One region of the Streptomyces sp. GS7 genome, then DNA from elsewhere that is predicted to be linked to it. Evidence: riboswitches for the same ligand, from Rfam matches in the RefSeq annotation. Region 1 holds a riboswitch; each other region holds the start of a gene.
The links. Region 1 has a riboswitch for cyclic di-AMP ahead of GR130_RS03935 (transglycosylase family protein). Riboswitches for the same ligand answer to the same signal wherever they lie in the genome.

Region 1 (7,839 bases):
GTCCCACAGCTTCTCGTACCAGGGCGGCTGCGTCGCCGCCGCCCCCTTCTGTGCCGCGTGCACGCCGGAGCCGTCCTGGACGGTGTAGGCGGTCTCGCCCGGCATGACGTAGTGCAGGTGCCGGCGGGCCTGCTGCCGGACGAACTCCGGATCCTGCCAGCGGGCCTTCTCGTCGCGCAGCCGGTTCAGCTCGGCGCCGGCGTCCTGGGCCTTGCGGCGCTGGTCGGCGATGTCCGAACGCTGGGAGATGTACTGCCTTATCGGGTAGGCGAGGGCGACGACCAGGGAGCACATCACCAGCGCGAGCAGGGCGGCGCGGCCGGTGAGGCGGTTGCGCCGGGGGCGCCGCTTCGCGCGGTAGACGCGGGCGGCGGCCTGTTCGCCGAGCGCCTTGAGCCGGGTCGCGGTGGAGAACCGGTCCGCGGGCACGTGGCCTCGCCTCCCCTTCAGATTCCGTCGTGCCGCCGTGTCGCCACAACGACGTACGTCCCCGGCAACGGTACGGGACCGGTGCCGGGGACGGACGGAAGACGTACGGACGCTGCCGCGGCTGCGGCCGTCAGCCCTTGAGGCGGGGGACCGTCGGGCGCTTCAGGGCGTCAGCCCTTGAAGCGCGGGAAGGCGCTGCGGCCCGCGTAGACCGCGGCGTCGTCGAGGATCTCCTCGATGCGCAGCAGCTGGTTGTACTTGGCGACGCGCTCGGAGCGGGCCGGGGCGCCGGTCTTGATCTGGCCGCAGTTGGTGGCGACGGCGAGGTCGGCGATGGTGACGTCCTCGGTCTCACCGGAGCGGTGCGACATCATGCACTTGAAGCCGTTGCGCTGGGCCAGCTCGACGGCGTCCAGGGTCTCGGTCAGCGAGCCGATCTGGTTGACCTTCACCAGCAGGGCGTTGGCGGAGCCCTCCTCGATGCCGCGGGCCAGGCGCTCCGGGTTGGTGACGAAGAGGTCGTCGCCGACCAGCTGCACCTTGGCGCCGAGCTTGTCGGTGATGACCTTCCAGCCGGCCCAGTCGTCCTCGAACAGCGGGTCCTCGATGGAGACGAGCGGGTAGGCCGCCACCAGCTCCTCGTAGTACTCGGTCATCTCGGCGGCCGAGCGGTCCTTGCCCTCGAACTGGTACTTGCCGTCCTTGTAGAACTCGGAGGCGGCGACGTCCAGCGCCAGCGCGATGTCCTGGCCGGGGGCGTAGCCGGCCTGCTTGATGGCCTCCAGGATGAGGTCGAGGGCCTCGCGGTTGGAGCCGAGGTTCGGGGCGAAGCCGCCCTCGTCGCCGAGGCCGGTGGACAGGCCGCGCTCCTTGAGGACCTTCTTGAGGGTGTGGTAGACCTCCGCGCCCCAGCGCAGCGCCTCGGAGAAGGACTCCGCGCCGATCGGGGCGATCATGAACTCCTGGATGTCCACGTTGGAGTCGGCGTGCGAGCCGCCGTTCAGGATGTTCATCATCGGGACGGGCAGGATGTGCGCGTTCGGGCCGCCCAGGTAGCGGAACAGCGGCAGGTCGCTGGCCTCGGCGGCGGCGTGCGCGACGGCGAGGGAGACGCCGAGGATGGCGTTGGCGCCGAGCGAGCCCTTGTTGTCGGTGGCGTCCAGGTCGAACATCGCCTGGTCGATCAGCCGCTGCTCGGTCGCGTCGTAGCCGACCAGCTCCGGGCCGATCTGCTCGATGACGGCGAGGACGGCCTTCTCCACACCCTTGCCCAGGTAGCGGTTCGGGTCGCCGTCGCGAAGCTCGATGGCCTCGAAGGCGCCGGTCGAGGCACCGGACGGCACGCCGGCACGGCCGGTGCTGCCGTCGTCGAGGCCGACCTCGACCTCGACCGTGGGATTACCTCGCGAGTCGAGAATTTCGCGGGCTACGACGACGTCGATGGACGGCACGTTGTCTCCTTCATGGGTGTCTGGAGTTCTGCAGCACGAGCCTAACGGCCCCGGGCGGATCCGCTCGCCCTCGGCCCGCTCCGTGGGACGGAAAAACCCAACAAGCAGGCCAAAGGCCCAGTTCACGGAACGTTTGGGCGCATTGTTCGCTGAGCGGGGAAAGCGGCGGAAGGCGGCCGCCGGGCGGGCTGCGCGATGTCACGGACGCGGCGTCACGAACGCGGCGTCAGGGACGCGACGTCATGACGTCATGGAGAAGCCCCGCCGCGGCGCGCTCGGGGGAAGTACGCGCCGGGGCGGGGCAGGCTCGGACGGCCGGTCCGGATGGGGCCCGGCTCACGTTCGGCTCAGGCGGCCGGGCCGGCCGAAGCGGCTCAGACGCTGAGCTTCTGGCCCGGGAAGATGAGGTTCGGGTTGCCGCCGACGACGGACTTGTTGGCCGCGTACAGCGCCTTCCAGTTGGTGCCGTGCGCCTTGGCGATCTTGGCGAGGGTGTCACCGGACTTCACGGTGTAGGTCTCGCCGGAGCGGTGCGAGTGCTGCGGGGCCGGCTGGGCCTTCTCGCGGACCGGGGCGGACTTCTTGGTGGTGCCCTCGGCCTTCTTGCGGGTCTCGGTGGTGCCCTGGCTCTTCTTGACGGCGGAGCCGGACGGGTCGACGTTGGCGGCCGGGCCACCGGCGGTCAGGTTGCCGGCGCCGGCGCAGGACCAGGCACCCGGGCCCTGGATGGCGAGCAGCTTCTCGGCGACGGCGATCTGCTGGGCCTTGGTGGCCAGGTCGGCGCGGGCCGCGTACTTGGTGCCACCGGCGGCGGCCCAGCTGGAGTTCGAGAACTGCAGGCCACCGTAGTAGCCGTTACCGGTGTTGATCGACCAGTTGCCGCCGGACTCGCACTGGGCGACCTTGTCCCAGGTGGCGACCGAGGCCGCGGAGGCGGAGGTGGCGCCCATCAGCGGCACGGCGACGGCGGCACCGGCGACACCGGCCAGGGTGGCGACGCGGACGGCCTTGGAGCTGCGACGGTGCTTGCCCTTGTTGATCAGCATGGTGCGTTCGTTTCCTCACCGACGCCTACGAGGTGAGCTGTCGGGTTCGGGCCATGTGAGTTGCCCGGCCGTGTGTGCTGCACACATGGCTTCACCCCAAGCCGGCTGACCCGCTTTCACGGGCGGGGCCGGCACTTACCTTGGGTCCCCCGCTCCTGCCTTCGGCGCTTGCGCGTCGGTTGCCTCCGACCGCCGGCAGGATTCGGCGTGCGATCGCAGAGCCCGCTTTGGCGAGCGGTCCTGACCGTAAGCAGTAACCCGCTTGGTGTTCAAACCCCATGTTCTGAACCAAGTTGACCATTTTTGATCATGACGGGTCGCATTTCCGCAGGTCGGCACCGGTATGGCAACGGGGGGCGGGCCTGGACCCACCCCCCGCAACGAGAGCCTTGTCTCACTTTGGAGAAACCGGACGAACCGCCGGTAACTACCCTTCCCCGTGCCCGAGATCGAGCAGCTGACCTGGGCGAATCAGGTCCGCGTCGGCGCCGACGACGTCCTTGTTGTGCGCGTAGAGCGCGGGCCAGCCGCCGGGCAGGCCATGGCTCCCGGCGATCGCTGACAGGGTGTCACCGGGACGCACGAGGTACCGGTCGGCACCCGCCGGGGGCGTGCCGTGCGCGTCACCGCCGCGGGAGGCGTGGCCGCCCGGGGAGCCGGCGGGGTCGTCACCCCGGTCCTCGTCCGGGCCCGCGCCGGTGCCGCGGCCCTTGCCGCTGTCGCCGCTGCCGTTCCTGCCGTCACCCTTGCCCTCGCCGTCGTCCGGGGCGCCGCGGTGCTTGCCCCGGCCGGGCGGCACGGACGGGGCCGACCGGTCGTCGCCGGGCCCGGGAGAGGCCGTACCGGACGGCGACGGGGTCGCCGACGAGCCGGTGGGGTCGGTGGTGGGGTCCGTGGTGGGGTCCGTGGGGCGGTCACCCTTGTCCCCCTTGTCGCCCTTGTCGCCCTTGTTGCCGTGGTCGCCCCGGTTGCCCTTGTCACCATGGTTGCCGTGGTCGCCCTGGTTGCCCTGGCCACCCTGATCGCCCTGGTCGCCGGGGTCCGTAGAGCCCGGGGTGTCGGGTCCGGGTGCCGAACCGGACGGGCCGGCGGTGCCCGAGTCGTCGTCCGACCCGTTGGAGGGGTCGGCGGTGTGCGAGTGCGACGGGCGCGGGGAGGGCTTGGTCGTGCTGCCGGGGTCGACGTCCGGCGTCCGGCCGTCCTTGGTGAGGCCGGCGTTGGCCGCGCAGCCGGGGAAGGCGTCCGGGCCGCGGTCGTCGAGTATGGCCTCGGCCACGGCGATCTGCTGCGCGCGGCTGGCGAGGTCGGGGCGGGAGGCGTAGGCCGAGCCGCCGTAGCCGTCCCACATCTCCTGGGTGAGCTGGAGGCCGCCGTAGAAGCCGTTGCCCGCGTTCGCACTCCACACCCCGCCGCTCTCGCACTGGGCGACCTTGTCCCAGGTGGCGGTGTCGGCGGCGTGGGCGCCGCTGGCGGCGAACAGCGGCAGGGCGAGGCCCGCGCCGGTCACTCCCGCCGTGACAAAGATCGCCGGTGCTTGACGGGGGCGACGGTGTCGGCCGTTCCCGGAACGCATGCGGTTGCCTTTCGCGCGGCGGTTGAGTTGTCGGATCGGCGCCACAGTGGCCCCGGCCGTACCGCCGGGTCTGCCGTCGGTCCGGCCGCCGGTCGAACATTCGACCGCGATCGTCCGTGGAAAGGTAGCCGGGGTCACGGGTAGTCACAAGTCGGTGTAGCAGAGATCACGTGTAGGTCACGCAGCTGACGTCATGTCAGGTTCGGCTGGGCCCGGCGACCTTCGCCGGTCAGCGGGCGTTCGGCGTGAACTCCACCGGCAGGGACCGCAGTCCGCGCATGATGAGCCCGCCGCGCCAGCGCAAATCATCCGGTTCCGCCGCAAGCCGGATGTCCGGGAGCCGGGCCAGCAGGGTGGCGAGCGCGGTCTGCCCTTCGAGGCGGGCCAGCGGCGCACCGAGGCAGTAGTGGATGCCGTGCCCGTATCCCAGGTGCGGGTTGTCACGCCGGGTGAGGTCGAGGACGTCCGGCTCGGTGAACCGCGCCGGGTCGCGGTCGGCGGCGGCCAGCACCACGAGCACCGGGTCCCCCTCGGCGATCCGCTGCCCGCCCAGCGTCAGGTCCCGGGTCGCGAACCGCCAGGTGGCCAGCTCCACGGGACCGTCGTAGCGCAGCAGTTCCTCGATGCCGGTGGCGAGCAGCTCGGTGTCGCCGGCCGCCATCGACTTCTGGAGCAGCTCGCGCTGGGCGGGGTGGCGCAGCAGCGCGTAGGTGCCGTTGCCGATGAGGTTGACGGTGGTCTCGAAACCGGCGAAGAGCAGGATGAAGGCCATCGCCGCGGCCTCGTTCTCGGTGAGGTGCTCGCCGTGGTCGGAGGCGCGGATCAGGCCGGAGATCAGGTCCTCGTCCGGGGCGGCCGTCGCGCCCAGGCCCGCCCGCTTGCTGTGGATCAGCTCGGCCAGGTACGTGCGCATCTTCTTCACCGAGCGGGCGACGCCGCCGCGCGGCCCCCCGCCGGGCCCGGCTTTGGTGTGTCGCAGCATCATGCCCGCCCAGTCGCGGAAGTCGTCCTGGTCCTCGGGCGGGACGCCGAGCAGGTCGCAGATCGCGTAGATCGGCAGCGGGAACGCGAACTCGTGGATCAGGTCCGCGCTCCCCCGCGCCGCGAAGCCGTCGACCAGACGATCCGTCAACTCCTGTATCCGTGGCGCGAATTCGGCGACCCGGCGAGGGGTGAACGCCTTCGAGACCAGGCGGCGCAGCCGGGTGTGGTCCGGCGGGTCGATGTTCAGCAGATGCGTCATCAGATTCGCGCTGCGCTCACCCGGGATGCCGATCCTGCCCTTGCCATGAGCCGCCTCGGAGTGGTGCACCGGGTTCTTCGACAGCCGCGCGTCGGCGAGCGCCTGCCGGGCGTCCGCGTAGCGGGTGACCAGCCACGCCTCGACGCCGCTCGGCAACGCCGTCCGGTGCACCGGCGCATGCTCCCGCAGCCAGGCGTACGCCGGGTACGGGTCGGCGGCGAACTCCCAGGTGAAGAGGTCGGGCGCGGGGGTGGCCGCGGGGATGGCCACGGAGGCGGCGGGACAGCCCGCAGGCTCGCCGGCGGGCGGGGCCTCGGGGCGGGCGTCGGGCATGGCGTTGGGGTGGGCGTCGGACGTCTGCTGCACATATCGACCGTAACCGGTGCCCCACCCGCACCGCCCCACCCATGGGCCTCACCCCGGCTCGACGCCCAGCCCCGCCAGGAACGCCGCCGCGGCCGGCGACGGCCCCAGCCCGCTCCACACCACCCGCTCGGTGCGCTCCGGCGCGGGCCGTACCCGCACCGTGTGCAGCCCGGTCAGCTTCCGGGCGAACGCCGCCGGCACCATGCCGACGCCGAGCCCGGCCCGGACCAGCTTCGCCAGGAACTCCACGGTGGTCACCTCGAACGCCACCTCCGACGTCAGCCCCGCCGCCCGGAACGCCTCGTCGCGCTGGCGGCGGGCCGCCGAGCCCTCGGCGTAGTCGACGAACGTCTCGCGCGCCACCCGTGCCAGCGTCGTCCACTCCCGCCCGGCCAGCGGATGCTCCGGCGGCACCACCGCGACCAGCTCCCCGTGCGCCAGCACCTTCTCCCGCACGCCGACCGTGCGCGCCCCGGGCACCAGCCCGACGAACGCCACGTCCAGCACGCCCGCCCGCACCCGCTCGATCAACGGATCGCTCATCTCCATCTGCAGACTGATCCGCACCTTCGGATACCTCGTACGGAACGCGCCCAGCTCGCGGGCGAGATCGACCGCCTCCACGGTGGAGATCGCCCCGACCGCCAGCCGCCCGCGCACCTCGCCGGTCGCCGCCTCCACCTCGGCGCGGGCCCGCTCAGCCGCCTGGAGCGCCTGCCGGGCGACCGGAACGAAGGCTTCCCCGGCGGCGGTCAGCCGCACGCTCCGGCTCGTCCGGTCGAAGAGCCGGGCCCCCAGCTCCTTCTCCAGCCGGGCGACCTGATGGCTGAGCGCGGACTGCACCACATGGCAGCGCTCCGCGGCCCGGGTGAACCCACCGGTCTCGGCGACCGCGACGACGTACCGCATCTGCTGGAGCTCCATGCGCGCGATCGTAGGCGCGTGGCCACCCACACCCGCCGCACGGACATCCATCTCGTTTCACGATCGATGGGATGAAAACTATGTGTTGGACCGATGGATGGGGCAGCCCCGAGGCTGGGCGTCATGAGAACCGTCGCGCCGCGGGAGACCGCACCGGACACGCCCGCCCCGCCCCGCCTGGGGCGCGGCACCCTGCTGCTGATGTCCGCCGCCGCCGGGCTGTCCGTGGCCGGCAACTACTTCGCCCAGCCCCTCCTGGACGTCATAGGCCACGACCTCCACCTCTCCGCCGGCACCGCCGCCCTGGTCGTCACCGTCGCCCAGACCGGCTACGGACTCGGCCTGCTGCTCCTCGTCCCCCTCGGCGACCTCCTGGAACGCCGCCGCCTCGCGGTCGTCCTCTGCGCCCTGACCGCCGTCTTCCTGACCGTGACGGCCAGCGCCCCGAACGCCGCGCTGCTGCTGACCGGCACCGCTCTGACGGGTCTGGCCTCGGTCGCCGCCCAGGTCGTCATGCCGTTCGCGGCGACCCTGGCCGCCCCCGAGGAACGCGGCCGGACCATCGGCACCGTGATGACCGGCCTGCTGCTGGGCATCCTGCTGGCCCGTACGGCGGCGGGGCTGCTCGCCGAACTCGGCGGCTGGCGCACCGTCTACTGGGTCAACGCCGCCCTGATGCTCCTGATGGCCGTCCTGCTGCGGCTCCGCCTCCCGGCGCTGAGGACCACGGCCGGACTGCGCTACCCCGCCCTGCTGCGCTCGACTCTGGCCCTGTTCGCCCAGGAACCGGTGCTGCGCTGGCGGGCG
Region 2 (7,839 bases), 6.1 Mb from region 1:
CGCGGCGCGCAGGGCGGCTGCCAGTGAGGCGCCCTCGCCGCTGCCGCCCGGGGAGCCGGCGGCCTCCTCCCCCACCCACGGGATGGCGGTGACGACGACGGCGTCGCAGCCGTCGCCGGCCAGCACCTCGGCGAGCGCGGCACGGAAGTCCTCGGGGGTCGCGTCGGAGGCGAGCACACGGGGGCGCTGCGGGCGCAGCCCCTCGGTGAGGCAGGCGTCGTACGCCAGCAGCGCCAGCGACTCGGCGTTGCCCAGGATGGCGATGCGCGGGCCCGAGGGCAGCGGCTGGGAGGCGAGCAGCAGCCCCGCGTCGATGAGTTCGGTGACCGTGTCGACGCGGATCACGCCGGCCTGGCGCATCAGGGCGGCGACGGTGCTGTCGGGGATGCGGACGGTGGGGACGGCGTGGCCCAGGGGGGCGGTGCCGGTGTGCCGGGCGCCCTTGGCGACCACGACCGGTTTGACGGCGGCGGTGCGGCGGGCGAGCCGGGCGAACTTGCGGGGGTTGCCGATGGACTCCAGGTAGAGGATCGCGACGTCGGTGTCCGGGTCGTCGTACCAGTACTGGAGGAGGTCGTTGCCGGAGACGTCGGCGCGGTTGCCGGCCGAGACGAAGGCGGAGATGCCCGCGATACCGCCGTCACCGGGGCCGCGCGCGTGCAGTCCGCTGAGGAGGGCGATGCCGATGGCGCCGGACTGGGTGAACAGGCCGATCCGGCCGGCGCCGGGCATCCGGGGAGCGAGGGAGGCGTTCAGCCGGGCATCGGGGGCGGTGTTGATCAGGCCGAAGGCGTTGGGCCCGATGAGGCGCATGCCGTAGGAGCGGGCCTGACGGAGCAGCGCGCGCTGCCTCTCACGGCCCTCGGGGCCGGCCTCGGCGTAACCGGAGGACAGGATCAGCAGCCCCTGGACGCCGTGTTCGCCGCAGTCGCGGACCACGTCGGGGACGCCGGCCGCGGGGACGGCGATGACGGCCAGGTCGACCGGCTCGGTGATCTCGCGCAGCGTACGGGCGGCGGGGACTCCCTCGGGCTCCAGGAGCCGCAGGTCTTCGGGGAAGGCGTGGTTGACGGCGTACAGGCGGCCGGTGAAGCCGGAGTCGAGGACGTGGCGCAGCGCGGTGCGGCCGACGCCGCCGGGGGCGCGGCCGGTGCCGAGGACGGCGACCGAACCGGGGGCGAGCAGCCGCTGGACGGAGCGTGCTTCGGCGCGCTGCTCCCGGCCGCGCATCACGGCCATGGACTGCTCGGTCGGTTCGAGGTCGAACTCCAGGCGGACCACGCCGTCCTCGAAGGTGCGCTTCTGGGTGTAGCCGGCGTCCGTGAACACCTTGATCATCTTGGAGTTGGCGGGCAGCACCTCGGCGGCGAACCGGCGGATGCCGCGCTCCCTGGCGACCGCCGCGATGTGCTCCAGGAGGGCGGAGGCGACACCGCGGCCCTGGTGGGCGTCCTGGACCAGGAAGGCGACCTCGGCCTGGTCGTCGTCGGGGCTCTTGGCGGGCAGGCCCCGGTCGTCGATCCGGTCGTAGCGGACGGTGGCGATGAACTCGCCGCCCACGGTGGCGGCCAGGCCGACGCGGTCCACGTAGTCGTGGTGGGTGAAACGGTGGACGTCGCGGTCGGACAGACGCGGATAGGGCGCGAAGAAGCGGTAGTACTTCGACTCGTCCGAGACCTGCTCGTAGAAGGAGACCAGCCGCTCGGCGTCGTCGGGCGTGATGGGGCGGATGCGCGCCGTCCCGCCGTCGCGCAGCACCACATCGGCTTCCCAGTGGGTCGGGTACGCATGATCAGGCGGCGTCTGCATGCCGACAGCGTACGGCCGGGCACTGACAGCCGGCTCGGCGTGCGTACGCTCGGTCGCAGGGACGTCTCCGGCGGGTCGAACGGCCGGGAGAAACGGCCGGGAAGCCGGACCTGGAGGTCAGGACGAAGGGCTGTGGGAGCACCCCCCACAGCGTGAGAGACTGGTCTAGACAACAGTCACGACTTGAAGGGCAACACCATGGCTGAGCGCCGCGTCAATGTCGGTTGGGCCGAGGGCCTGCACGCCCGCCCCGCGTCGATCTTCGTCCGTGCGGCCACCGCGTCCGGTGTCCCCATGACGATCGCCAAGGCCGATGGCAACCCCGTCAACGCGGCCTCCATGCTCGCCGTGCTCGGCCTGGGCGCCCAGGGTGGCGAGGAGATCGTGCTCGCCTCTGACGCCGAGGGCGCCGAGGCCGCGCTCGACCGCCTGGCCAAGCTGGTCACGGAGGGCCTGGAAGAGCTCCCCGAGACCGTCTGAAGCCACTCGAAGACTTCCGCGGACCCGCTCTCACCCGCCGGCCCGCCGGGACTTCCACCGATGCGGCCCCGCCGCGACGACCGGAAACGGTCGCGCGACGGGGCCGTTTCGCTGTCCTCGGTCCGGCACTCGGCACACAGGGCCGGCATGACGGGACCTCTGGCGCATCACGGAACCGCCGGCGAATACGGGAAGCGGATATCCGGACCGAACGACGCGGAAATTCAGCTCACGGGAAATGACATCCCGCGAGAATCAGCGACCATCTCGGGCGAAAAACGACGGAATACCGGACGCGCCTACCCATCCCCCGACACGCCCCGCGGAAATACAGAAACGCATTCCGGCCCGCACAGGAGTCATCGCGGCCCGCGCAAGAGCCTTTCCGTACCTCTTTGTATACGGCCCGCGTGTTAATTCCGCACACGCGCCGTGTTGACGGGCCGTTTCGAATCGCTCACGGCCGCCGCGGCGGGGCGCCGCAGCCGGTGCACCGGAAGGGAGCGCTCGATGTGGGCCGCCATCAGGGCACGGGCCCGTTCGGCGTCGCTCCGCGCCACCGCGTCCAGTACGGCGCCGTGTTCGTCCCAGGCGTCGGCGACCCGGGCCGTCGGCTCCACGACGTACATCCACTCGATCTTGCGCCGCAGTTGGGTGAGCAGCGCCGTGAGGCTGGAGCTGCCGGCCGCCTGGGCGAGCGTTTCATGGAACCAGCCGTCCAGTTGGCGCAGATCCGCGGGGTGACCGTGCCGGGCGCGCTCCCGGCCGAGCCGCACCAGGCCGCGGAGCACCTTGAGGTGGGCGGGGCTGCGGCGGACGGCCGCGCGGGCGGCGCCCATCGGCTCCAGGAGGGCGCGGATGTCCAGGAGGTCGGCTGCCTCCTGCTCGGTGGGTTCGGCGACGCAGGCGCCCGCGTGGTGGCGGGTGGTGACGAAGCCCTCGGACTGGAGGGTGCGCAGCGCTTCACGCACCGGGACTCTGGAGACTCCGTAACGCGCGGCGAGAATGTCCTCGATCAACCGGCTTCCCGGCGCGAGCACGCCGGAGACGATATCGTCGCGAATCGCTGTGCACACCGCATGCGCGGAAATGTGGCCTCGCATCGTCCGTGCCTCCGCCGTATTCCCCTCGAAACGCCGCCGATCGGCGCCTTTCCCTGACTCTATTCGACCAGGACGAGGTTTCCTGCGGATGCCGTGAATTTATCGATATTTTTTGGCCGATGCGGCGGAGGTCCAGTGGCCGGTGGACCGGCCGGACACCCGGCCCTGCGGAGACGGCGAGGGCGAATACGACCGGATGCGGCGGATACCGCGGAGCCCCGGCCCGTATGGGGGGCGGGCCGGAGCTCCTGGGGGACGCGCGATGCGGCGGGAAGGTCAGACGTTGACGCCGTGCGAGCGGAGGTAGGCGACGGGGTCGATATCCGAGCCGTACTCGGGGCCGGTGCGGGCCTCGAAGTGGAGGTGCGGACCGGTGGTGTTGCCGGTGTTGCCGGAGAGGGCGATCTGCTGGCCGGGGGTGACGGTCTGGCCGACGGAGACGCCGATGGACGACAGGTGACCGTATTGGGTGTACGTACCGTCGTTCATCTTGATCACGATGTTGTTGCCGTACGCACCGCCCCAGCCGGCCTCCACGACGGTGCCCGAGCCCACGGCGTGGACGGACGTCCCGTAGGCGGCGTGGAAGTCGATACCGGTGTGACTGCCCGAGGACCACAAGCCGCTCGACGCCTTGTACGGGGTGGAGACGTAGGAGCCGTCCACGGGGGCGACGAAGGTGTTGAGGCGCTTGCGCTCGGCCTCGCGGGCGGCGCGCTCCTTGGCCGCCCGCTCCGCCTCGGCCCTCTTCTTGGCCTCCTCGGCGCGCCGCTTGGCCTCGGCCTCGGCCTTCGCCTTCGCGGCGGCGGCCTCGGCTGCCGCCTGCTGCGCGTCGGCCTGGGCCTCGATCCGGCCGGCGAGCTCGTCACCCACGACGACGGCCTGCTGGAGTCCGGTGTCGTGGTGCGCCGCCTCGCCGGTGGCGGCCAGCGCGGGCGACGCCATGGAGGCGACGACACCGGAGACCGCGAAGGTGGCTATGCCGGCGATGTTGCGGGTCGTACGAGCGGTGCGGCTCGCACGGCGGTGCTTCCCGGTGGCACGGGTGAACGCCATGTACTGGCTGGTCCTTTCCTTCCCTCTCGCCTACCGGGTTAGCTGACGGGTTCGGAGCAGGAAGGTCTCCTACGGGCTCCTCCGGAGAGAGGCCCGATTCACCCCAAGGGACATGTGGGTCCCCGGCTCCCCTGGCTCGCGCCGTACGGGGACTCGGCGATGGCTGTCCGGTGCCACTGTTGTGGCGGTCTTGTGACGAACAGCCGGACCGACGCTAAACGGGACAACTTTCAATCGGCAAACAGAATCGGCTGTTTGTGCGAGACGCCACACCTCGGAAGGGCAACCAGCAGCGCGGGACGGGACATCGGCGGCACGGACCCGCAACGCGGAAGCGGGCCGGCGGTACGGACGCGACACGCGGCGTACCCGTCCGGCAAGAGCACAGTGACACGTGGAAACGGGCTGCGGGCTCGCTGCGGCCGGCGGCGGACATGCGACGGCTCCCGTGGCGGGTGACCACCACGGGAGCCGCTCTGACGCCACGTGACCAGCCGTCGCACGACGGGCAGTCATGCCGCGGACGCTAGCCGCCGACGACCGTCACCTCGCCGATCCCCAGCGCCTTGACGGGCTCCACGATCTGCTCCGCGTCGCCCACCAGAACCGTCACCAGGCGGTCCACCGGGAACGCGCTGACGGCCGCCGCGGTCGCCTCGACCGTGCCGGTCTCCGCGAGGCGGACGTACAACTGCGCCTGGAAGTCGTCCGGGAGGTGCTGCTCCACCTGGTCGGCGAGCGTGCCGGCGACGGCCGCCGCGGTCTCGTACTTCAGCGGCGCGACGCCGACGAGGTTCTGCACCGCGACATCGCGTTCGGCGTCGGTCAGCCCCTCTGCCGCGAGGGTGCGCAGCACCGTCCACAGGTCCTCAAGGGCCGGTCCCGTGGAGGCGGTGTCCACCGAGCCGCTGATGGCCAGCAGCGAGGCACCCGTGGCGCCCTCGGGGGACGAGGGTGCGGAGGACCGCAGCACCTGCCCGAAGGCGCGCACCCCGTAGGTGTAGCCCTTCTCCTCCCGCAGCACACGGTCCAGTCGGGAGGTGAGCGTGCCGCCCAGGCAGTACGTGCCGAGCACCTGCGCGGGCCACACCCGGTCGTGCCGGTCGGGTCCGGTCCGGCCGATGAGCAGCTGCGTCTGAACGGCGCCGGGTCGGTCCACGATCACCACCCGGCCGCTGTCGTCGGCGACGATCGGCGCGGGCTTCAGCGGCTCGGCGGTGGATCCGGTCCAGGCGCCCAGGGTGTCGGCGAGGGCCGCGTCCAGGTCGACGCCGGTGAAGTCGCCGACGATGACGGCGGTGCTCGTGGCGGGCCGCACATGCGCGTCGTAGAAGGCTCGGACGGCCCCGGCGTCGACGCGCGCCACGGTCTCCTCGGTGCCCTGGCGGGGCCGGGACATCCGGGCGGTGGCCGGGAACAGCTCCTTGGACAGCGCCATCGCGGCGCGCCGCGCCGGGTTGGCGAGCTCGTGCGGGATCTCGTCGAGGCGGTTGCGGACGAGCCGCTCGATCTCGCTGTCCGGGAAGGCGGGGGCGCGCAGCGCGTCGGCGAGCAGGGCGAGCGCACGCGGCAGCCGGGAGGCCGGAACCTCCAGGGAGACCCGAACGCCGGGGTGGTCGGCGTGCGCGTCCAAAGTGGCGCCGCAGCGCTCCAGCTCGGCCGCGAACTCCTCGGCGGTGTGCTTGTCGGTGCCCTCCGACAGGGCGCGCGCCATGATCGTGGCGACGCCGTCCAGGCCCTCGGGCTCGGCGTCCAGGGGGGCGACGAGGTTGATCTCGACGGCGACGACCTGCTGGCCGGGGCGGTGGCTGGTCAGGAGGGTGAGGCCGTTGGGCAGTTGGCTGCGCTCGGGGGCCGGGAACGCCCACGGCTTGGGCGCGCCCCCCTGGGGCTGCGGGTGGAAGTCCATGGTGCTCACAGGGGCGTCGTCGCGGGTGGTGGCGTCGTTCACTGCGCCGCCTCCTCTTCCTCGGTATCGGCGGCGTCGGTCTGCTCGGTGGGCTCGTAGACGAGCACGGCGCGGTTGTCGGGGCGCAGCCGGGCCTTGGCGACCGCCTGCACCTCCAGCGGGGAGATCTCCAGGACGCGCTGCACGGCGGTCAGCGCGAGCTGCGGATCGCCGAACAGGACGGCGAAGCGGCACAGTTCGTCCGCACGGCCACTGACCGTCGCGAGGCGGTCCAGCCATTCGCGCTCCAGCTGGGCCTGGGCCCGCTCCATTTCTTCCGGGGTCGGCCCCTCGTCGGCGAAGCGGGCCAGCTCCTCGTCGACCGCGGCCTCGATGGCGGCGACCTCCACACCGCCGGACGTCTTCACGTCCAGCCAGCCCAGCGAGGGCGCGCCCGACAGCCGCAGCAGGCCGAAGCCCGCGGCGACGGCGCTGCGGTCGCGGCGCACCAGGCGGTTGTACAGGCGGGAGGACTCGCCGCCGCCCAGGACGGTGAGCGCGAGGTCGGCGGCGTCCGCCTCACGGGTGCCGTCGTGCGGAAGGCGGTAGGCCGCCATCAGGGCGCGGGAGGGGACGTCCTCCTCGACGACGGTGCGCAGCTGGCTGCCGATGGTCTCGGGCAGGCTGCCGTCGCGCGGCGGCTGCTTGCCGTCGTGCGACGGGATCGAACCGAAGTACTTCTCGACCCAGGCCAGCGTCTGCTCGGAGTCGATGTCGCCGACGATCGAGAGGACGGCGTTGTTGGGCGCGTAGTACGTGCGGAAGAAGGCCCGCGCGTCCTCCAGAGAGGCCGCGTCGAGATCGGCCATCGACCCGATGGGGGTGTGGTGGTACGGGTGACCCTCCGGGTACGCCATGGCCGTCAGCTTCTCGAACGCCGTGCCGTAAGGAACGTTGTCGTAGCGCTGGCGGCGCTCGTTCTTGACGACGTCGCGCTGGTTCTCCAGGGACTCCTCGTCGAGGGCCGTGAGCAGCGAGCCCATGCGGTCCGCCTCCAGCCAGAGGGCGAGCTCCAGCTCGTGGGCGGGCATGGTCTCGAAGTAGTTGGTCCGCTCGAAGCTCGTGGTCCCGTTGAGCGAGCCGCCGGCGCCCTGGACGAGCTCGAAGTGGCCGTTGCCCTTGACCTGTGCGGAACCCTGGAACATCAGGTGCTCGAAGAGGTGAGCCAGGCCGGTACGGCCCTTGACCTCATGGCGCGAGCCGACGTCGTACCACAGGCAGACCGCCGCCACCGGCGTCAGGTGGTCTTCGGAGAGCACCACGCGCAGGCCGTTGGCCAGCCGGTGCTCGGTCGCTGTCAGGCCGCCGGAGCCGGCTTGTTCTGTGGCCGTGTGACCCATGGGCATGTACGTCCCTTCGATCCGCTTGCGAGGAAGTTCTGTCACTGTATGCAACCGCGTCGGCATCTGGCGAAGTTCCCGTGAGGAAGGCCCCGAACGTGCG
Region 3 (7,839 bases), 7.2 Mb from region 1:
CTCGGCCCCTTGGAGCGCGCGGACGACAGCGAGGAGCCGACGCCGCCGAAGCCGCCGCCGGACGAGAGGCCGCCCATCGAGGCGGACGGTGTCGCCGGGCCGGAGCCCAGAGGAGACAGCCGCCGCCACTCCACATAGTCGTCCGGGATCTCCTCCAGGAAGCGCGAGGCCGGGTTGTACGAGGGCTGGCCCCAGGCGCTGCGCATCGTCGAGCGGGTGACGTAGAGCCGCTCGCGGGCGCGCGTGATGCCGACGTACGCCAGCCGGCGCTCCTCCTCCAGCTCCTTGGTCTGGCCCAGCGAGCGCATGTGCGGGAAGACGCCGTCCTCCATGCCGGTCAGGAAGACGACCGGGAACTCCAGGCCCTTGGCGGTGTGCAGTGTCATGAGGGTGATGACACCGGCGCCTTCCTCGTCCTCGTCCGGGATCTGGTCGGAGTCGGCGACCAGCGCGACCTGCTCCAGGAACTCGGCGAGCGTCCCGGGGCCGGGGGTGCCGGCCTCCGGTTCCTCCTCCGCACCGCGGTCCTGCTCGAACTCCAGGGCCACGGAGGCGAGTTCCTGGAGGTTCTCGATCCGGGTCTCGTCCTGGGGGTCGGTGGACGCCTGGAGTTCGGCCAGATAGCCCGTGCGCTCCAGGACCGCCTCCAGGATCGTGGCGGGGCCGGCCCCGGACTCCACGATCGTGCGCAGCTCCTCCATCAGGACGTTGAACCGCTTGACGGCGTTGGCGGAGCGGGCGGCCATCCCGTACGCCTCGTCGACGCGGCGCAGCGCCTGCGGGAAGGTGATCTTCTCGCGCGCGGAGAGGGCGTCGATCATGGCCTCGGCGCGCTCGCCGATGCCGCGCTTGGGGACGTTGAGGATCCGGCGCAGCGGGACGGTGTCCTCGGGGTTGGCGAGCACCCGGAGGTAGGCGAGGATGTCGCGCACCTCTTTGCGCTCGTAGAAGCGCACGCCGCCGACGACCTTGTAGGGCAGCCCGACCCGGATGAAGATCTCCTCGAAGACCCGGGACTGGGCGTTGGTGCGGTAGAAGACCGCGACGTCGCCGGCCTTGGCGTCGCCGGCGTCGGTGAGCCGGTCGATCTCGTCGGCGACGAACTGGGCCTCGTCGTGCTCGGTGTCGGCGACATAGCCGGTGATCTTGGCTCCGGCGCCGGCGTCCGTCCAGAGGTTCTTGGGGCGGCGGTTCTCGTTGCGCTCGATGACGGCGTTGGCGGCCGAGAGGATCGTCTGGGAGGAGCGGTAGTTCTGCTCCAGCAGGATCGTGGTCGCGTCGGGATAGTCCTCCTCGAACTGGAGGATGTTGCGGATCGTGGCGCCGCGGAAGGCGTAGATCGACTGGTCGGCGTCGCCGACCACGCACAGCTCGGCGGCGGGCGTCTCGGGCGTGCCCGGGCCGACCAGCTCGCGGACGAGGGTGTACTGGGCGTGGTTGGTGTCCTGGTACTCGTCGACGAGGACGTGGCGGAAGCGGCGGCGGTAGTGCTCGGCGACGTCCGGGAACGCCTGGAGGAGGTTGACCGTCGTCATGATGATGTCGTCGAAGTCCAGGGCGTTGGCCTCGCGGAGCCGCGCCTGGTACATCGCGTACGCCTCGGCCAGGGTCTTCTCGAAACCGTCGGCGGCCGTCCCCGCGAAGCTCTCCTCGTCGATGAGCTCGTTCTTGAGGTTGGAGATCTTCGCGCTGAAGGACTTGGGCGGGAAGCGCTTGGGATCCAGATCCAGATCGCGGCAGACCAGGGCCATCAGGCGCTTGGAGTCGGCCGCGTCGTAGATCGAGAAGGACGACGTGAAGCCGAGCTTCTTGGACTCGCGGCGCAGGATCCGGACGCAGGCGCTGTGGAAGGTGGAGACCCACATGGCGTTGGCTCGCGGGCCGACCAGGTCCGCCACGCGCTCCTTCATCTCGCCGGCTGCCTTGTTGGTGAAGGTGATCGCGAGGATCTGGCCGGGGTGGACGTGACGCTCGGCCAGCAGATGCGCGATGCGGTGGGTCAGCACCCGGGTCTTGCCGGAACCGGCGCCGGCGACGATCAGCAGCGGGCTGCCGGTGTGCGCCACGGCCGCCTTCTGCTGGTCGTTGAGCCCCTCCAGGAGCGCCGCCGCGTCGAGGACCGGGCGGGCGGCGCCGTCGCGGTAGTGCGCCTCCCTGGGCGCGGGCGCGTCGAACCTGCCGCCGAAGAGGTCGGCGGGCATCTCCTCCGGGGCCGGGCCGTGCTCGTCCTCGGGGGGCGGCGGGGGCTCCTCGTCCGAGGGCCCGAGGTCCGCCAGGAAGCTGTCGTCAAAGAGGCTGCTCATCGCCCACCGAGTCTAGGCCGCCGCACTGACAAGCGGTTGCGGAGTGGCCGATTGCGGCGGGGAAGTGAGGCGCGGAGGTCCCGGCGGCGGCCCTGCGGGGCTCGTGCGGGGCTCGGCCCCGGTTCCTTCCGTACGCGGCGCGACCGTGCACCGTACCAGCCCTGGCTCGGAACGGGCCGCCCGTAGGCGACTTCCACCGCAAGGAAACCGGAGCCACGTTCAGGTCACGAAAAGGTTTCGGGCATATCGAACATCAGCCTTCACAGGAGCCACACCGGTTGGCTACCGTCTCGCTCGGGCAGCCCGCCCTCCCCGCGAACGACAGCGTCCGCACGGGCCGCCCCCGCCGAGTCCGGCCCTGCCACCAGGCACCCGGAGCCGGGGACCCACCAGCACCACCGGGGTGAATCGATCGGTACGGCCGTCGCCAGGCGGACGTACGGACCGTAGGGCAAGCCTTCCGTCAGCGCCACCGCCCGAACCCGACAGCTAACCCGGTAGGCGGTCCACGGAAGGAGTCGCCGGCCTTGGCGTCGCATCGCAAGCCGCGAACCCACATACTCACCTCGCCCGGCAGCCGCCGCACGGCCGCCGGGCTCACCACCGCCGCCCTCGCCTCGGTGACCCTGCTCTCGCAGACCGCCAACGCGGCCCCCACGTCACCGAAGCCGTCCATCGAGGACGTCAAGCAGAAGGTCGACGGCCTCTACCAGCAGGCGGAGGTCGCCACCCAGAAGTACAACGCCGCCAAGGAGAAGGCGGACAGCCAGCAGCGGACCGTGAACCGCCTGCTCGACGAGGCCGCCAAGCGCGCGGAGAAGATGAACCAGTCCCGGCGCGAGCTGGGCACCTTCGCCTCGGCCCAGTACCAGACGGGCGGCATGAACCCGACGGCGCAGCTGATGCTCGCCAAGGACCCGCAGCAGTTCGTCGACCGCAACCACCTCATGGAGCGGCTGACCGGCCGGCAGAAGCAGACCGTCACCGCCTACGAGCAGGAGGCCGCGTCGGCGGCACGGCAGCGGGCCGAGGCGACCCGCAGCCTGGAGAGCCTCCAGCAGTCCCAGGAGTCCCTCAAGGAGAGCAAGCAGTCCGTGCAGGCCAAACTGGCCGAGGCCCGGCAGCTGCTGTCCCGGCTGACCGCCCAGGAGAAGGCGCGGCTGGCGGAACTGGAGCGCCAGAAGGAGCAGGAGGCCCAGCGCAAGGCCGCGGAACTGGCGCGCCAGCAGGCCCAGCAGCAGCGCCAGCAGCCCAGCGGCGGCGGTTCGAGCACCGGCTCGGGCTCGTCCGGCAGCAGCTCCTCCAGCAAGGCCGCGGAGGCGCTTGCTTTCGCCCGCGCCCAGATAGGCAAGCCGTACGTGTGGGGCGCCACCGGACCGAGCTCCTACGACTGCTCGGGCCTGACGCAGGCCGCTTACCGGGCCGCCGGAGTCGATCTGCCGCGGACGACCTGGGACCAGGTCAATGCCGGCACCCGGGTCTCCACCAGCGACCTCCAGCCCGGTGACCTGGTGTTCTTCTTCAGCGACATCAGCCACGTCGGGATGTACATCGGCAACGGCCAGATGATCCACGCCCCGCACCCGGGCGCCAGCGTCCGCGTCGAGTCGATCTACTACATGCCGATCTACGGAAGCGTCCGGCTCAGCTGACCGGCCCGCACTCCCCCTCCTCCCCCCACACGCCACCGCGCGGCCATCCTCCGCCTCCGGGTACGGAGCGGGATGACCGCGCGGTGAGTCGTCTCTGCGGCGGGGGCCTCAGCTGGTCCTCCGGGGCTCGGCTCCGGAGGACCGCGATGGCTCAGGTCCAGGGACTCAGGTCCAGAGGACCGCGATGAAGATGTTGAGCATCGTGAGCCCGCCGACCGCGCCGAAGAGCGGCTTGGCGATCTTCTCCTCGTCCCGCTTGACGTAGACCAGCGCCAGGATCACCACCAGGACGGCCATCTTGATGCCGATCTTGATGTTGTTGACCGGATGATCCTGCATCTGGTTCAGGCCGACCAGCGCGACGCCGGTGACCAGCATCGTCAGCGCGCCGTGCAGCATGCCCGGCACGAAGCGGGCGGTGCCCGCGCCCATCGCCTTCATCTGGGTCAGGAAACCGCCGAGCAGGGCGGCGATACCGATGATGTGCAGGGCGACGAAGATATTGATTACTACGTCCATAGTGGTGGATCGTAGCCGCCCCCTAGCACGGCCTTTCCGGCAGGGCGCCCGCAATCACCGCATCGGTCACCGCAGGCCGCTCCCGGCCGCCCGGCGCCGGAACCCCGGTCACCCCCGCACACTCAAGAGTCGGAAACGAACAATGCCGGGCAACCCGGCGCCCACCCGTGACGTGCGCGCTTAGCGTCCTCTCGCAGGCAACCGCCGGCGCACCGCCCGTCGTCGCTCACGGCTCATCGATGACGGCCCTGGTCGCCGTCACGGCTCCGGTCGCCGTCACGGTCGCCCCCCTGACACGTCCGTTCCCCGAGGGAAGGAAGTGACGGCCCCCGTGGCGTCGCACCGCATGACCCGAGTCCGCACCGCCGCCCCGCCGGCCGTCACGGACACCGCCCTCACGGACACCGTTGTCACCGCCCTCGACGGCCCCGATGGGGCCGAGGCCGGCACCACGGCCGCCACCCGGCACCGCACGGGAGCGGCCCCGGCCGCACAGCCGCCGACCGTACGGCCGCCGCTGTCCGCGGACCCGCAACGCTGCCTGGACGGCGCCACGGTCCTGGAGCGTACGGGCAGCCACCAGGCGACCGCGGTGACCGGTCACGCGCACCGGCTCGGCAGCGTCCGCCGGCTCCACCGCCGGGCCGGGACCAATCCGGAACACCGGGAAGAGCCCGAGGCCACCACGGCACACCTGCCAAAGACCGGGGCGGCCGGGGACCGCCTGCCGGAGACCGGAGCCATCGCCGGCAATCACCTGCCGCAGGCCGGGACCGCCAGGGGGCACCTGCCGGAGACCGGGACCACCAAGGGGCACCTGTCGGGGGCCGGAACCGCGCTCGTAGGCCAACGGAGCGCCACCGTCCAGACGTTGGGGACCGCCGAGGACCCGCGCGGCCACCCGGGCCCGGAACAGCGGCGACGAGCGACCACCCCCGACCCGCGTGCCGCCCGTGCCGTCGCCTTCGCCTATGCCGCGCTCGGCAAGCCCTATGCATGGGGCGCGACCGGGCCGTCCGCGTACGACTGCTCCGGGCTGGTCCAGGCCGCCTGGAAGTCCGGCGGTGTCACCCTGCCCCGCACCACCTACACCCAGATCAACGCGGGCCCCCGCGTCGACCGGCCCCAACTCGCCCCCGGTGACCTGGTCTTCTTCCACTCCGGCATCAGCCACGTCGGGATCTACGTCGGCGACGGCAAGATGATCCACGCCCCGCACCCGGGAGCACCGGTGCGCATCGCTCCGATCGACCGGCTGCCGTTCGCCGGAGCGACCCGCCCGGCCTAGGGTCCGTCCGACCGCCCGCAGGCACCTTACAGAACACCTCCCCCACGCCCGCCTCCCCAAGGCCCCTCCTCCGGGCCCCGGAACACGCGAAGGGCCTGTCCGCCGAATCCGGCGGACAGGCCCTTCGTCACACTCGCTTCCCGGGCTCGCGGACGCTTGCCCCGCAGGCGGTCAGGCCCGCAGGAACAGCCCGAACCAGCGGAAGATCTCCGGCACTTGGCGCTTCCACACCGGCACGGTGTGGCCGCCGGCACTCGCCGGAATCATCTGGACGTTCACCGTCGTCGGCTGCTTCGCGATCTGCTTGAGACCCATGCCGGCCGAGTAGCCGTCGGCCGCCGCACCGGAGATGTACAGCGCCGTACGGGGCGGCTTCCCGGCATCGTTGGCGGCCTTGAGGATGTGCATCGGGTTGGTCTCGGCGCGCAGCTTCGGGTCCTTGCCGGCGAGCGAGTCCGGCTCGATGGCCGGGTCGTTGTAGCCGGACATGGCGACCGCGGCGCGGAAGCGGTCCGGGTGGGCCAGCGCGAGCTTGGCGGAGCAGTGCGCACCGGCCGAGTAGCCGGCCAGGCCCCAGGCGTCCGGCTTGTCGCCGGCCCGGAAGTTGTCGATGATCATCTGGCGGACGTCGACGGTCAGCCAGCTGTCGGCGTTGACCTTGCCCGGGATGTTGACGCAGCCGCTGTCGGCGTTGGGCAGCACGTTGGTACGCGGCGACACCAGGATGAACGGCTTGACGGCACCGCTCTGCATCAGCGGCGTGAGCTGCTGGGCCACCTTCAGCGACCCCAGCCAGGACTTCGAGGACCCGGGGTAGCCGGGCAGCAGCTCGACCACCGGGAACTTCTTGTCCTTGTACGCGGGGTCGTTGTACTGCGGCGGCAGCCAGACGTAGACCTCGCCGTTGACGCCCGAGATCTGGCCCTTGAGGTCGGTCATCTGGACGTTGGGGCCCACCACCGGGTCGTCGGCCGGCCGGAACTGCTGGTGGACCTTGGGCTGGTCGTGGAGGTTCTTGCCACCCAGGCCGTCCGGGCCGAGGTTACGGGCCGCGTCGATGTGGTTGCCGGTGCCGAGCAGGTCGCCCCAGTTGTCGTAGAGGTTGTTGGCGTTGTTGACCAGGAGGAAGACCACCGTGATGGCGGTGACCTGCGCGAACAGCAGCATCAGCAGCCGCGCGATCCCTCTCACCACGGGCGGTCCGGCCACGCGGCCCCACACCGCGAACGGCAGGACGAAGGCGACGATCAGCAGCAGGAGCGCGAAGAGAAAGAAGGGAGTGCCCGTCAGGCTCATCGGGATCTCGTTTCCAGGACGTAAACACGAAGGACGTGGGCGTGGGTTCCGGCCCTGCCTTCGGGCAGCGAGCCTCTCCGCGCCCTTAGATGGGAATCCGCGCAAGCCTGGTTGCGTGACTTTAGTCCTTCTTTACGTGCCCCTTCCGTCACAGTCGCCCGTCCGGCACCGGGCGTTCGCCCGTCACCGCATCCCCACTTCCGCGCGGAACCGCAGGTCAGACCAGGCGTCGCGCCGCCGCCCAGCGTGTCAGCTCATGCCGGTTGGAAAGCTGGAGCTTGCGCAACACGGCCGAGACATGTGACTCAACCGTCTTCACGGAGATGAACAGCTGCTTGGCGATCTCCTTGTACGCGTATCCGCGCGCTATCAGCCGCAGCACCTCGCGCTCGCGCTGCGTGAGGCGGTCCATGTCCTCGTCGACCGGCGGGGCGTCCGTCGAGGCGAACGCGTCCAGCACGAAGCCGGCCAGCCGCGGCGAGAAGACCGCGTCCCCGTCGGCGACCCGGAAGACCGCGTTGACCAGGTCCGTGCCGGTGATGGTCTTGGTGACATAGCCGCGGGCGCCGCCGCGGATGACCCCGATGACGTCCTCGGCCGCGTCCGAGACCGACAGCGCCAGGAACCGGACCGGCCGCTCGGCGTCCGCCATCATCGCGGCGCTGCGGCGCAGCACCTCGACACCGCCGCCACCGGGGAGGTGCACGTCCAGGAGGACGACCTCGGGCCGGGTGGCGGTGATGACCGTGATCGCCTGGTCGACGTCGGCGGCCTCGCCGAC
Region 4 (7,839 bases), 610 kb from region 1:
GGCGAGCCAGGCCAGGGCAACGGTGGCGGGCTCGGCGTCGTGGGCGCCGGCGACCGTGTCGAGGGCCTGGAGGACGCGCCGGCCCCGCTCGGTATCCAGGTACGCGGCGGCCTTCCCGGAGCGGGGGCTGTCGACGCTGCCGCCCGGCCGGTACTTGCCGGTCAGGAAGCCGGAGGCGAGGGCGTAATACGGGACCGCGGCGACACCGTGGCGGGCGGCCACATCGGCGAGTTCGCCCTCGTAGGTGTCGCGGGAGACCAGGTTGTAGTGCGGCTGGAGCGCCACATAGCGGGCCAGGCCCTCGCGGGCGGAGAAGGCCAGCGACTCGTCCAGGCGCCGCGCGGAGATGTTGGACGCGCCGATCTCCCGGACCTTGCCGGCGCGGACCAGCTCGTCGAGGGCGGTCAGGAACTCCGCCACCTCGACCGATTCGTCGTCGTAGTGGGTGTAGTAGAGGTCGATGTGGTCCGTACGGAGACGGGTCAGGGACGCCTCGACCGCGGTCTTGATCGTGGCGGCGGACAGGCCCTTGAGATCCGGTCGGGCACCCACCTTGGTGGCGATGACGACCTGGTCGCGGTTGCCGCGGGCCGCCAGCCAGTTGCCGATGACGGTCTCGGACTCGCCGCCCCGGTGGCCGGGCACCCACATCGAGTACGCGTCGGCGGTATCGATGAAGTTCCCCCCGCCGGCCACGTAGGCGTCGAGCACCCGGAAGGACTCCGCCTCGTCGGCGGTCCAGCCGAAGACGTTGCCCCCGAGGCAGAGCGGGGAGACGGACAGCGAGCCGATGGTCTTGGTGGTGTGGGTCGTCATGCGTCGCTTCAGCGCCGGCGGACGGGGAGATATTCCGTCGGCGGGCGGGGAGTTACTCCGTTGGCGGAGAGGGAGTCACTCCGTCGGCGGGCGGGAGTCGTTCGCCGCCCTGCCGCCCTGCCGCCCTGCAACGCGTCGTTGCGCGCATCCCGTGGGGGCGTGCGCCCGTACGCATTCCACGGGGGGGGACGTGCCCCATACGTCAGACGCCGACCCCGTGGTCGCGCAGCCACGGCATCGGGTCTATCGGATCGCCGGCGTCCGGGCGCACCTCCAGGTGGAGGTGCGGGCCGGTGACGTTGCCGGTGGCGCCGACGCGGGCGATCACGTCTCCCGTGGTGACCTTGCCGGAGGTCTTCACCATGGAGGACAGATGGCAGAACCAGAGTTCCGTGCCGTCGTCGAGGGTGAGGACGATGCGGTAGCCGTACGGACCGGCCCAGCCCGCCTTGGTGATGGTGCCGGAGTGAACCGCCTTGACCAGTGAGCCCGTTGGCGCCGCGAAGTCCTGGCCGGTGTGGTTCGCCGCCCAGTGGTCGCCGGCCTGCCCGAAGCTCGCGGTGAGGGTGTACGAGGAGACCGGGACGACATAGCTCTTCGCCAGTTCGGCGAGGCGGGCGGCCTCCGCCGCCTGACGCTTGGCCTCCGCCGCCGCCTCCTTTTCGGCGGCAGCGGCCTGCTCGGCCGTCTTCTGGTGCACGGTCGCGTCCTTCGCAGCCTCCTGGATCGCCGAGTGTTCCGCGGTCTCACGCGCTTCCCGGTCCGCAGCGCCCTGCTGGGCATCGGCCTGCTGGAGGATCCGGCTGCGCAGCGCCTCGGCCGCGCCCGTGCCCTGACCGGCTTCGTGGTGCGTCACCCCCGCCTGGGAGAGGGGGCGGGAGGTGCCGGCGGACGCGGGCGTGGAGTCCGCTCCGGCGGCGGACGGGGCGTCCGTACCGGCGGCCGATGCCGTCGCGGTGCCCCCGCCGTCGGAGAGGAGCGAGCCGATGCCGGGCAGCGAGGCGGCGTCCGGGAGCTTGCCTGCGAGGTCGTCGGCCATCCCGCCGAGGTCGGGCATCGATATCGGCACCGGCGGCCGGTCCTCGGCCGTGGCCATCCCGCCGGCACCGACCGCCGCGATGACGCCGACGCCCAGGACCGTACCGCCGCGGGCGAGTCCGCCGCTGCGCTGCTTGGCCACCCGGTGCTTGCCGCGGACCGGGCGGACGGACTCCTCGGTGGGGTTCCACTCCTCCCAGGGGCCATCGTCCTCGACGGACGCGCCGTCGTGGGCGGCGGCGAATCCCGGGGCGCCGGCGAATCCCGTGGTGTCGGCGGGGCTTTCGCAGGTGTCTCGCCCCTCGCCCGGGTCGGGGAGATCAGCGGCGGGGACGTCGAAGCCGAGGACGCCGTCGCGGCGACCCGGACCGGCGAGGTCGTAGGCGGACGGGGCGTGTGGGGCGGGCCTGTTGGACGCCACGGGGGCGCACTCCTTTCCTTCCTTCTCGCCTACCGGGTTAGCTGACGGGTTCGGAGCAGGAAGGTCTCCTACGGGCGCCCCCTGGCGAGAGGCGTCCGATTCACCCCAAGGTGGTGGTTCCCCGGTTCCCTTGGCGCGGTGCTGCGCAATTCCAGGCAGATACGGCGGATTCGGGTGCGCCCCGTCGGGCGACCCGGTGCGGTTCTGGGCAATTCCGCACGGCTCTTCACGGCTCTGTACGGCTCTGTAGGACGGGTGCGAGCGAGCAGTTCGGAGTGGTGCGGAGTGGTCCTGGACGTGCGGGAACAACGCATTCGGGATTCGGCGTCGGCGCGCGGTGCCGCCATTGGCGACGGCTGGGACGACCGCGCTCCGTTATCGGACAGTAATAGAGACGGCGGCGGAATACCAAGCGTTCCCGCGAATCCGCACGGGTTTTGCCCACTCCCCGTACGAGCTGTGGCATGGGATTTTGGCCGCCGGCGCGGGCGCAGACCGGGCGAGTGGCCGGCGCCGCGCCGGGTGATCTTGCGGTGATGGTGTGTCAGTTGTTATGCGGAGGGATGCCCCGCGGTCACGGAGCGTGAGAGCAGTACGGTCGGATCATGGTCGTCAACGTCGTGAACACCGGGAACGCCGGGAACACCGTCAACAGCGCTCAGGCAGTGGCGAATCGGCACCGGGAGTTCTCCCGGCAACAGGCCCGGGGACGTTCCGCCCCACACGAGGAGTTGACCGCACGGATCAGCCGGGACCCCGAATTCTGCGGCCTGCTCTCGGGTTCGCTGCCCGCCGGCGACCGCCGGCACCCAGAGCTGCTGCTCGCCGCCGTGCGCTATCTCGACGGCCCGCACGCGGAGTTGGGCCCGCGTGACGAGACGGCCTACGGGCGCTGGCGCGAGTGGACGGTCCGGCACTGGGACGAGGTCCGCGCGGTGATCATGCGCCGCGCGCCCCGGACCGGCGAACCGGCCCACTGCGCCACCCTGCTGCCGCTGCTCGCCCGCCTGCCGCAGCCGCTGGCCCTCCTGGAGATCGGCGCATCGGCCGGGTTGTGTCTGCATCCGGACCGATACCGGTACCGGTACCGCTACTGCCGTACCGGGCAGGAGGCGGGCGGTTCCGACTCCAACCCGGGTCCCGGTGCCCGTTCCGGTGCCGGTCCCGGTGCCGGTGCAGGACCGGACGCCGCAGGCCCCTACGGGACGCCGTACGAGGAGGCCGGCGCCCCGGACAGCCCCGTGACCTTCACCTGCCGTACGAGCGGGGCGGCGGGCGCCGCGAGCGGCGGTACGGTCCCGCCCGGCGCGCTCCCCGACATCGTCTGGCGCGCCGGTATCGACCCGAACCCCCTCGACCCGGTCGGCGAGCCGGACGACCTCCGCTGGCTGCGGGCCCTCGTATGGCCACAGGACGCGGACCGCATGGCGCGGCTGTCGGCGGCCGTCGAGGCGGTACGGCCGGCGCCGCGCCCCCGTATCGTGCGCGGCGACCTGGTCGGCGAACTGCCCGCGCTGGCCGCCGAGGCGCCGCCGGAGGCCACGCTCGTCGTCTTCCACAGCGCCGTACTGGCCGGTCTTCCGCCCGCCCGGCGCGAGGAGTTCGCCCGGCGCGTGCGGTCGCTGCTCGCCGACCGGGACGGCGGCGGGCACTGGATCTCCCAGGAGCACCACAGCGTGCTGCCCTGGATCGCCGCGCCGGAGCACGCGTCCCTCGGCCCGGAGGACTCGGCGCTGCTGACGCTCGCGCTGGACGAGCGCCCGGTGGCCCTCACCGGACCACAGGGCCGGAGCCTGCACTGGCTCCGGTGACCCGGGAGGACTGGCCCCTGTGACCCCGGAGGACTGGCTCCGGTGACCCGGGAGGCCGTGAGACGCGCGGCGGCTGCCCCCATCCCTCGTCCCTCCAGGGGGCCGTTCCCCAGGGACCGTTACCCCTCCAGGGGCCGCTGCACCGCCAGGAGCGCCATGTCGTCCGCCGGCGCCCCGCCCGAGTGCCGGGCGACATCGTCGAGCAGCAGCTCCAGGAGGTCGTCGGTCCCGGCGAAGCGCCGGCCGCGCAACCGGCCGCCCGGGTCGTAGAACCGGCCCAGCAGGTCCCGGGCCTCGGTCACCCCGTCGGTGAACAGGAGCAGCAGCGCCCCGGCCGGAAGAAACGTCTCGTCCGACCGGTCCGGCCAGCCGGCCACATCGCTCAGCCCCAGCGGCAGCGCGGGCGAGCTGGGCATCAGCTCCCGCAGCCCGCCGTCGGGGGTGAGCAGCAGAGGGGCCGGGTGGCCGCGGTTCAGGACGCGCACCACGGACCGGTCCCCGGCGGGGACCTCCGCCAGTACGGCGGTGGTGAAGCCCTCGAGCCGGTCGGGCCCCTCGCGCCGCCCGCCTTCCCGTTTGAGCGCGCGTTCCAGCCGGCCGGCCACCGCCTCCAGCGTGGCCTCCTGCTCCGCCGCCTCCCGGAAGGCACCGATGAGGACCGCCGCCGCCTCCACGGCCTCCAGGCCCTTGCCCCGCACGTCGCCGACGATCATCCGCACCCCGTACGGGGTGTCCTGCACCGCGTAGAAGTCGCCGCCGATCCGGGCGTCGGCCCGCGCGCCCACGTAGCGCGCGGCGACCGAGAGCCCGGCCAACTGTTCCGGCGGCGCGGGCAGCACGGCCCGCTGGGCCGCCTCCGAGACATCCCGTACGGACGCCAGCCGGGCGTCGCTCATCCGCACGACCCGGTTGATGCCGAGCGCCAGCAGCGCCACCACGACGACCGTGACCGCCTCGGTCACCGACTCGTAGTAGTCCGTCTCGCCGTGGTACGTCACGACCCACACCTCGCTGAGGACGGCGGCCACGACGGTGACGGCGGTGGCCCGCAGGGTGTAGAGCGGGGCCGCCACCAGGGGAGCGGCGGAGAGGAACGGGGCCGCGGTGTACTGGGGCGGCGTGACGTAGTCGAAGACCACGCCGCCGACGATCAGCGCGGCCGGCAGCCAGCGCGCCAGGCGGCGGCCGAGCGGGGACATCTGCTCCCGGCGCGCCCGCCTCTCCCGGTCGCCCGTGCGGTATCTGCCACCTCGACGCATCCGCACACGCCTCTTCCCACTCCGTCCACCCGGCCGCGCCCCGCAAGGGCTGCCCCGTCCGCAGGGGAGCCCTCGCCTGCGGACGAACGGACACCGTCCCCCAAGGCTTGCCGCTACGGGGACCGGGCGGCGAGTCCTCGAGGTCCGGACGGGTCAATACGAGGGCGCCGGTACGGAGCCTCGGTACGGGGCGTCGGTACGGGGCGGTAAGGGGCAGTAAGAGGCGGTAAGAGGCGTCGGGCAGGCCGGGCGGGGCCGGGTCCGCCTGTACCGTCGCAGGGCCCGCTCCGGGCTCCGGGCTCCGTCCCGGGAACGTCCGCCGGTCGCCCTGGTCCGAGGCACCGGCCCCGCGGAGCCGAGCCGCGCCGCCGCGCGCCGCATTCCCCTCGCCCGCCCGGCATCTGACGCAGCGCCTGCCGGGCCGTCCGCGCCACGCGGCGCCCGCGCCCGGCCGGAAAAGCGAAGCGCCCCGACCGGTGCTTTCCGGTCGAGGCGCTGAACCGCAGGTCAGGCGGCCTGTCCTGCGAGGGAGTCGGTGGGCCATCAGGGGCTCGAACCCTGAACCAATGGATTAAAAGTCCACTGCTCTGCCAATTGAGCTAATGGCCCGCACCGAGCAGCATAGCCCGAGGACGTCCCGCAGCCCGAAGGCATGGGCTATCCGGCCAATCGGCGGCGTGCCGCCACGGGCGCGGCCGCGGTGTCCCGGGCGCCGCGAGAGCCCCGGTACGGCCGTCGCGGACGGCTGCCGCACCCGCCCGCCCGTATGCCGCCACCTGCGCCAACGCGCAGGGCCCGTACGGCACTTGCGCACCGTACGGGCCCTGCGGGAGCTATGGCCGAATCTCGGCCGTCGCGCTTCGGGGATCAGCCGTTGCGCTTCCAGCGCGGCTTGTCGTCGCGGCGGCCGAAGGAGCCGGCCGCGCTGCCCGAACCGCGGTGGTCGTCCCGCCGGCCGTACGGACGGTCGCCGCGGTAGCCGCCGGTGGACGGACGGCCGCCGGAGCGGTCGTCGCGGTTGAACGGACGGTCGCCGCCGCCGGAGCGGTAACCGCCGGAGGACGGACGGCCGGCGGAGCGGTCGTCGCGGTTGAACGGACGGCTCGGACGGTCGCCGCGGTCGCGGTTGAAGCCCCGGTCGTCGCGGCGCTCGAACGACCGCCCACCGGAGCGCTCGTCACGACGGTCCCGGTCCCGGTCCCGGCCGAAGCCGCCACGGTCGTCACGGCGGTCGTCACGACGCTCGAAGGAACGGGCGCCGAAGCGGTCGTCACGGCGGTCCCGGTCGCGGCCGAAGCCGCCACGGTCGTCACGGCGGTCCCGCTGGAAGCCGCCCCGGTCGTCGCGGCGCTCGTCGCGGCGGTCGAACGACCGCCCACCGGAGCGCTCGTCACGACGGTCACGGTCCCGGCCGAAGCCGCCACGGTCGTCACGGCGGTCGTCACGACGCTCGAAGGAACGGGCGCCGGAGCGCTCGTCACGCCGGTCGTCGCGGCGCTCCCGGCGCTCGAAGTTGCCCCGGTCGTCACGGCGGTCGGACGACCGGCGCTCGCCCGTCGCCTGCTCCGGCACCGCCGCCGCGGCCTCGGCCACCGCCTCAGCGGAAGCCTGGGCGGTCGCCGCCAGCGCCTCCGCCGGGTCCTCACCGCGCTCGCGGGCGGCGCGGGCGGTCAGCCGGTCCGCCTCCTCGCGCAGTTCGGCGGCGCGGCGCTGCAGCCGCTCCAGCTCGCGGCCGAGCTCGCCGACCTCGCGCTCCGCCTGCTTGGCGGAGTTGTTGGCCGACTCGGCCTGGACCTCGGTGAGCGAGCGCGCGCCGGTGATCCGGGCGACGTCGTCGTCGAAGACGCCGGCGCCGCCGACGATGTGGCGCGAGGCGTCCACGCCCGCGTCCTCCATCAGGCGGAAGATCTGCCGGCGCTGGTGCGGCAGCGACAGCGAGACGACGGTGCCGGACTGGCCGGCGCGGGCGGTACGGCCCGAACGGTGCAGGTAGTCCTTGTGGTCGCCGGCCGGGTCGACGTTCAGGACCAGGTCGATGCCGTCGACGTGGATACCGCGGGCGGCGACGTCGGTGGCGACCAGCGCGTTGACGTAGCCGTCCTTGAAGTCGGCCAGGACGCGGGTACGCGCGCCCTGGGTCATCCCGCCGTGCAGCGCGTCCGCCTTCACGCCCGCCTCGACGAGCTGCTCGGCGATCCGGTCGGCGCCCAGCTGGGTGCGGACGAAGATGATCGTGCGGCCCTTGCGGGCGGCGATGGCGGCGGTGACCGGCGCCTTGTCCTTCGGCTTCACGACGAGGACGTGGTGGGTCATGGTGGTGACGTTGCCCTGGGCGCTGTCGACCTCGTGGCTGACCGGGTCGGTCAGGTAGCGCTTCACGAGCGTGGAGATCTCGTTCTCCATCGTGGCCGAGAACAGCATCCGCTGGCCGCCCTCGGGCACCTGGTCCAGCAGCTCGGTGACCTCGGGCAGGAAGCCCAGGTCGGACATCTGG

Region 2: it holds a riboswitch for cyclic di-AMP, as region 1 does, so the genes downstream of both, GR130_RS30545 (M23 family metallopeptidase) here and GR130_RS03935 (transglycosylase family protein) in region 1, are expected to answer to the same signal.
Region 3: it holds a riboswitch for cyclic di-AMP, as region 1 does, so the genes downstream of both, GR130_RS35345 (C40 family peptidase) here and GR130_RS03935 (transglycosylase family protein) in region 1, are expected to answer to the same signal.
Region 4: it holds a riboswitch for cyclic di-AMP, as region 1 does, so the genes downstream of both, GR130_RS01445 (M23 family metallopeptidase) here and GR130_RS03935 (transglycosylase family protein) in region 1, are expected to answer to the same signal.

The regions. Positions count from the first base shown of each region.
Region 1 covers NZ_CP047146.1:926,549-934,387, reverse strand. The annotation lists gene GR130_RS03945 (FtsB family cell division protein) at 1-429, opposite strand, end outside; gene eno (phosphopyruvate hydratase) at 600-1,880, opposite strand; gene GR130_RS03935 (transglycosylase family protein) at 2,255-2,926, opposite strand; cyclic di-AMP (ydaO/yuaA leader) riboswitch at 2,934-3,103, opposite strand; gene GR130_RS03930 (transglycosylase family protein) at 3,354-4,433, opposite strand; gene GR130_RS03925 (cytochrome P450 family protein) at 4,729-6,075, opposite strand; gene GR130_RS03920 (LysR family transcriptional regulator) at 6,157-7,032, opposite strand; gene GR130_RS03915 (MFS transporter) at 7,156-7,839, shown strand, end outside.
Region 2 covers NZ_CP047146.1:7,029,024-7,036,862, forward strand. The annotation lists gene GR130_RS30530 (bifunctional acetate--CoA ligase family protein/GNAT family N-acetyltransferase) at 1-1,809, opposite strand, end outside; gene GR130_RS30535 (HPr family phosphocarrier protein) at 2,008-2,289, shown strand; gene GR130_RS30540 (GntR family transcriptional regulator) at 2,703-3,392, opposite strand; gene GR130_RS30545 (M23 family metallopeptidase) at 3,669-4,448, opposite strand; cyclic di-AMP (ydaO/yuaA leader) riboswitch at 4,461-4,617, opposite strand; gene GR130_RS30550 (M16 family metallopeptidase) at 4,975-6,357, opposite strand; gene GR130_RS30555 (M16 family metallopeptidase) at 6,396-7,736, opposite strand.
Region 3 covers NZ_CP047146.1:8,146,798-8,154,636, forward strand. The annotation lists gene pcrA (DNA helicase PcrA) at 1-2,303, opposite strand, end outside; cyclic di-AMP (ydaO/yuaA leader) riboswitch at 2,653-2,822, shown strand; gene GR130_RS35345 (C40 family peptidase) at 2,831-3,955, shown strand; gene GR130_RS35350 (hypothetical protein) at 4,121-4,474, opposite strand; gene GR130_RS35355 (C40 family peptidase) at 4,821-5,762, shown strand; gene GR130_RS35360 (alpha/beta hydrolase) at 5,934-7,058, opposite strand; gene GR130_RS35365 (LuxR C-terminal-related transcriptional regulator) at 7,276-7,839, opposite strand, start outside.
Region 4 covers NZ_CP047146.1:314,221-322,059, reverse strand. The annotation lists gene GR130_RS01450 (aldo/keto reductase) at 1-816, opposite strand, end outside; gene GR130_RS01445 (M23 family metallopeptidase) at 1,019-2,275, opposite strand; cyclic di-AMP (ydaO/yuaA leader) riboswitch at 2,287-2,431, opposite strand; gene GR130_RS01440 (DUF2332 domain-containing protein) at 2,881-4,086, shown strand; gene GR130_RS01435 (PP2C family protein-serine/threonine phosphatase) at 4,206-5,285, opposite strand; tRNA gene GR130_RS01430 (tRNA-Lys) at 5,882-5,954, opposite strand; gene GR130_RS01425 (DEAD/DEAH box helicase) at 6,213-7,839, opposite strand, start outside.